Regions from separate parts of the Anaerococcoides asporogena genome, predicted to be linked through region 2. Evidence: predicted binding sites of a transcription regulator. Region 2 holds the regulator's gene; the other holds the start of a gene.
The links. Region 2 encodes HrcA, which represses chaperone genes, less so after heat shock. Its sites were predicted from a motif close to TGTTAGCACTCNNNNNNNNNGAGTGCTAACA; they were not measured.
Positions count from the first base shown of each region.

Region 1: the regulator HrcA is predicted to act here: its motif matches at 1,300-1,330, upstream of P6M73_RS13615 (co-chaperone GroES).

Region 1 is NZ_CP120965.1:2,966,438-2,969,606, forward strand. Features, by position in the region: gene groL (chaperonin GroEL) at 1-978, opposite strand, end outside; gene P6M73_RS13615 (co-chaperone GroES) at 981-1,277, opposite strand; gene P6M73_RS13620 (TIGR01906 family membrane protein) at 1,593-2,231, shown strand; gene P6M73_RS13625 (LysE family transporter) at 2,228-2,806, shown strand; gene P6M73_RS13630 (Ltp family lipoprotein) at 3,132-3,169, shown strand, end outside.
Region 2 is NZ_CP120965.1:1,363,969-1,367,137, reverse strand. Features, by position in the region: gene dnaK (molecular chaperone DnaK) at 1-251, opposite strand, end outside; gene grpE (nucleotide exchange factor GrpE) at 329-1,024, opposite strand; gene hrcA (heat-inducible transcriptional repressor HrcA) at 1,017-2,078, opposite strand; gene P6M73_RS06605 (ribonuclease H-like domain-containing protein) at 2,572-3,169, opposite strand, start outside.

The DNA of each region.
Region 1 (3,169 bases), 1.6 Mb from region 2:
TTCCTTGTTGATCCGGACGGATTCAGCGGATCCCAGCATATCAAGAGTTGCTTCGCTCAGGCTTCTGCCGAGTTCTTCGGTAATGACCTGTCCGCCGGTCAGAATGGCGATATCCTGAAGCATTTCCTTTCTGCGATCTCCAAAGCCCGGTGCCTTGACAGCAGCACTGATAAAGGTGCCTCTGAGCTTGTTCAGCACCAAATTGGTGACGGCTTCACCTTCCACATCATCAGCGATGATGAGAAGCTTTCTGCCCTGCTGAACGATCTGCTCCAGAACAGGCAGGATATCCTGAATGTTGGTGAGCTTCTTGTCCGTGATCAGAATATAGGGATTGTCCAGGTAGGTTTCCATCGTTTCCGGATTAGTTGCCATGTAGGAGGAAACATATCCCCGGTCAAACTGCATGCCTTCCACAACTTCCAGTTCGGTGATCATGGATTTGGACTCTTCCACAGTGATGACACCCTCGTGTCCGACCCGCTCCATGGCGTCGGCAATCATGGATCCGATTTCCTCATCGGAAGCGGAGATTGCCGCAACCCGGCTGATATCTTCCTTGCCGCGAATGGCAATGGAATGCTTTTTGATTTCGCCCACAGCAGCATCAACCGCCTGGCGAATTCCACTCCGGATCATCATAGGATTGGCTCCGGCAGTAACGTTCTTGAGTCCTTCGCGAATGATGGCCTGAGCCAGCACAGTCGCTGTGGTGGTACCGTCTCCGGCAACATCGTTGGTTTTGGTCGCAACTTCTTTAACCAGCTGCGCGCCCATGTTTTCAAAAGGATCTTCCAGTTCGATCTCCCGGGCGATGGTCACACCGTCATTGGTGATGAGAGGTGATCCGAATTTCTTATCCAATACGACATTTCTGCCCTTGGGTCCTAAGGTAACCTTAACGGTATTTGCCAGCTGGTCCACGCCGCTCTGCAGCGCCCGCCGGGCTTCTTCCCCAAAAATTATCTTTTTTGCCATGCTTACTTAGCCTCCTCGTCGGTTACGACTGCCAATATATCTTTCTGACTGACCAGGATGTATTCTTCCTGTCTGTGTTTCACATCCGTGCCTGAATACTTGCTGTAAATGACCTTATCGCCTACCCTGACCTCCATGGGCACCAACGCTCCATCCTTCATCTCTCCGGGGCCAACGGCTATGACTTCCGCTTCCTGCGGAGCTTCCTTGGCGGAACCGGTCAGGATGATTCCACCCTTGGTTCTTTCTTCTGCTTCTAATTTTTTCAATAGAACTCTGTCACCTAACGGCTTAATCATGCATAGATCCTCCATTTCAAATTTTTAGCACTCATTGAGAAAGAGTGCTAACATCTATTTCATATTGTAAAAACTTTTCCGCTTTCATGCAATAGGGAAGAGGCTTTCAGTTTTTTCAACTATCCCTAATTATAGCAGATATTATGAAATTATCTTTTAAAAGCTCGTTTTTTCTCCTCTTTTCACCATTCTTCAGCACTCTCGCCCATCCTCTGCGGAATGTTGTGTCCGAAACCCTTGATCTGCTTGAACAATGCCGCATTCAGACGGTACAATGGATTCAATGAATTGCCGATCCGGCACAAGGAGCAACTGATGAAAAAACCACTGACACTCGTCGCCGGCCTGGCCCTGGCGTTTTTTATTCTGACATCCTCCGTCATGCTGACTTTATCCCTCAAAGCCACTTACACCTGGTCCCAACCGGAGATCCGGCAGGTAGAATATCAGCTGGATGATGCCACCATTCGCCGGAACTATGATCATCTCATTGATTACATGTTCCAGGGCAAGGAAGCCAGACTCAGCTTCAGCGGACTGCCGATGAGCCCCCAGGGTGAGATTCACTTCATGGAGGTCAAGGACATCTTCCAGTTCTTCTTCAAGGGCATGATTGTCTCCGGCATCCTGTCCCTGATCCTGGGCGCATACCTGATCAGGCAGCAGCATCCGGAATTCCTGACCCTGGGAACACTGCTCGTGTTCCTGGTTCCAGCCCTCCTCGCCGTACCAGTACTGATCGACTTCAATGCCACCTTCATCAAATTCCATGAACTGGCCTTTTCGAATGATTACTGGATCTTCGATCCCCGCCTGGATCCGATTATCCGATATCTTCCCGAAAGCCTGTTCCTGAAAAACACACTTGTGATCCTGGCATTCATTCTGCTGTGGATTCTCCTGATCCAGATCCTGCGCAAATTGTTGAAACGAAAGATGAGGCGATCCGCATGAATATCCTGAATTTCCTGATATATCTTTGGGTCACAGCGATTACTCCCGGCCCCAATACCATTACCTCCATGACCTTTGGCAACCGTTACGGCTTCCAACGCACCCTGCCCTTTAACTTCGGCATATTCAGCGGCATGCTGACACTGGCGCTTCTGGCAGCCTTTTTGGGCAATGCCCTCATGACTTACCTCCCCAATCTGAAAGATACCCTGAAATGGTTCGGAATCGCCTACCTGCTCTGGCTCGCCTGGCATATCTACAAAGCCGGTCCGCTGTCAGAAAACGGAACGCAGGCCAAAGCCAGCTTCTCCCGGGCTTATCTGCAGCAGTTCATCAACGTGAAGGCCATCCTCTACTGCATTACCTCGATGACCACCTTCGTGCTGCCCCATGTGGAAAATCCTTTGTTCATAGCCTTCAATGCACTCCTTCTGGCTACGATTGCCCTGCTCTCCTCCATGGTCTGGTCTGGTTTTGGCAGTCTGTTTCGAAAACTCTTCCAGGACCACTACCGCCTGGTCAATACCATCCTGGCATTGCTCCTCGTATATTGTGCCTGGACTTTATATCATTAAACAAGACCCACTGGATCAATGACATAACCGTTTGAATAATCCTCCTGAAGTAGAGATGTGCAGTCGCCAAATCTATTTCAGGAGGATATCTTTTGATCCGAATTCAGCTAGGAGGAAATGCTGATGCCATTGAAATGAAACATATTTGGTTTTTGAAGTCCTCCATTAAGCACTCCTGACTCCTATAATATCATTCTCCTCTATATTGAGAATCATGGTCACTCATATTTCTTTTGATCTTTTTCTGATTTAGCACAAAATAACATTGTATTATTTTTTATACAATGTAACATGTTAATTAATAAGATAACCATAGGGGGAGTATATGAATAAAAAAATCAGATTCAGTTTATTGGTGACCCT
Region 2 (3,169 bases):
TTGCCATTGACGTCTACTTTAAAGTCGGTTCCCATCTGGCGCTTGATGGAAGCGATGGTGTGGTCCGGATTGGTGATTGCCTGCCGCTTGGCTGTTGCTCCTACGAGCAGGTCTCCGTTGGGCTGGAATGATACGACGGAGGGTGTCGTCCGGGCTCCTTCGGAGTTCGGGATGACTACCGGGTTTCCGCCTTCCATAACCGCTACAACTGAGTTTGTGGTACCAAGGTCTATTCCAATTACTTTTGCCATAATAAGCCTCCTAAATATATCTTGAATCTAATATTTTGCTTGTTGTTTAAAATCAGCCTCGGTGAAGCATCCGCTGATTAGTTTGCTACTTTGACGACGGTATGGCGAATGACTTTATCACCGATCTTATACCCTCTTAAAAACACTTCCGAAATTTCTTTTTCTCCCTTATTATCATCCACTTCATGCATTACGGCCTCATGGTAATGGGGATCAAAGGGCTGATCCGTGGGAATTTCCTCCACCCCGAACCGCTGCATGGCCTGAACGAACTGGTCCAGCGTCATCTGAACGCCATCCTTTAATCCGGGCAGGTCATCCGTTTCCGAAATAAGCGCACGCTCCAGATTATCGATGACCGGGATAATATCCTTGAGCAGATTGGAAGTACACTGAGCGGAAAGCTCTTCCTTTTCCCGGGCAGAGCGCTTCCGGTAATTATCATACTCCGCAGACAGCCTGGTCAGGCGATCCTTGAATGCATCCAGCTCGTTTCCAAGCTTTTTATTCTCATCTTCCAGGTTCTTGATTTTTCGTCTGAAGAATATCATCTCATCCTCTTCTCCGGCGGAGGAAGCGGCTGCTTCGTCCTCACTGATTGTCGGGGCTTGCTCGTTCGATCCGTCGGATTCCGAATGAACCGGTTCCATCGGTTCCGGATCTTTTCCATTCGCTTCAGGGCTTTGACTCGCCATGGTCTCTTCTGCTCCGGCAGCCTGAGTCATTGCCTCTTCTTGCTTCAAAAGATCCTCTTTGTCTTTCCACTTATCCATCGTCCGTCTCCTCTGTGATATTTCTCAGTTTGCGGTTTAATTCATCAACAACACTCTTCAGGATTGAGCTCATTTTGGAATAATCCAGTCGCTTTGGTCCCAGGAGATTGATTGTTCCCACATCCTGTCCATTCAATTTATATTTAGCCGAGATAATCGACCAGTCTTTCGTTTCCGGTAAATTCGTTTCCTCGCCGATCACAATTCGGAATTCGTCCTCGCAATCTTCACAGGACTCGACATTGACCATCAGTTCATCGGGATTTTCCAAGACTTCCAGTACTTCTCTTGCCTTTTGGATATCATTGAATTCCGGATAGTCGAGGATATTGTTCTTGCCTTCTACGATGTAGCCATTGCTTTCATCGTAGAGCGCATCATGAACAGCGGCCATGATGGAGGCAAACAGTTCGGAATGTCCGGCCAGATCACGACGGATTGAATCCATAATTAAAATATCGATTTCCGAAGCTGCCAGTCCGGACAACTTGCCCGTCAAAAGATTCGACAGCATCAGAAGATCCTGCGGTTCCGGGACATCCTTGGTATCGAGAATCGTATTTTTCACCTGGTTGTTGCCAAGTACCAGCACCACCATGATGTGATGCTCACCCAGCGAGACCAGCTGAACCGTTCGGATCTGGGAAAATCGGGTAGAGGGCTTTCTGGTAATGATAGCCAGATTCGTCAGCTGCGACAGCATCTGCGAGGTTTGGCGGATGATCTTGTCTATTTGAAAGGAAGCGATGGACAGGATCTGCTTTTCAATCAGAGCAATTTCCTCTCTGGTAGCCTCTCCCCGTTCCATCAGCTGATCCACATATACCCGATACCCTTTCGAAGATGGGATCCGTCCGGCTGATGTATGAGGCTGCTCGAGGAAACCCATCTCTTCCAGATCGGACATCTCGTTGCGGATGGTGGCCGGACTGATGCCCAGGTCATATTTTTTCGCCAGGGTCCTTGATCCAACCGGTTCACCGGTTGAAACATAGTCTGAAATGATGGCTTTGAGTATTTCCAGCTTCCGATCATTCATTCCGTCTTCCAGCATTCCCCCACCTCCTTACTCTGTTAGCACTCATCTTGTTCGAGTGCTAATTAACCCATAACTAGGATATCATTTGAGGGAAACCATGTAAACCCTTTTTATTAGATTTAAATATTAAAAATACATGAAATCCAGGATTTCCTCACCCGATTTCTCGCTTCCGATTTCCTCAACCAATCGAACGCAAAAATAACCCTGAGCTCGCGCTCAGAGTTATTTTCATGAATTGAATCAAATGGGGTGATCGACAGACCAGCCCGATGCCTGCATGGGTTCGGCTGAACGGGTTCGCTGCACGAATTCTCATCGGCGTGTTGAATAAATTCTTACAGACTCTCCAAAGAAAATGATCTGGCTGTTTCGGTTTCTTCATTATATATATTTCAATCATCCGAAAGCCCGCGGAAAATTATGCAAAGTATTCAAATTCTTACTCAATCAAGGAAATCCTGTCCTTTTTTTCTGCTTGCATAGCTCTGCACCGATGTATGCCGGATTACGATTCGGAATGGGACTGATCCTCGACGACTTCTCTGGCCATCTGCCTTTGCTGCTGGGCGGCTTTTCTCTCCCCGAGAAAACGATCCACCTCCACCTGAGAGATGTCCGGCCAGGCATCCAGAATATAATAAAGATTGACTACATCCATGCGATTGTATTCCAGCAGGCGGCTCTTCTTTTCAGTCGGCATGCGCAGGATATAATTCGGATCGGCCATGACCGCGGCAAATGTCTTGGCTATGGTGGACCCTGAAATCGACGGACCCGTCCGTTCCACACCGGCGAATTGTTCCAGTGCGTTCAGACCGATCATTGCTGAGAAATCTTTATGGAATCGAGTCTGCAGGTCCACAACTTGAAACACCTCCCGCAGATTGGTGTTCAGTCCAAACTTGTGAAACATGGCGTGAAGAACCATCAGATCATTCCGGGCAGCGAAGGCAACCAGATGATCGTACCCTTCCCTGCGCTTGCGCATCAGATACTCGTGACTGCGGAGCACCATGGTCTTTAAATCCGTTTTATTTTCCAGGAAATACTGAGTGCAGATGAGTTCGTCGTTTTCCCGGACCGCAGCCCCAAAAATGCCCAGT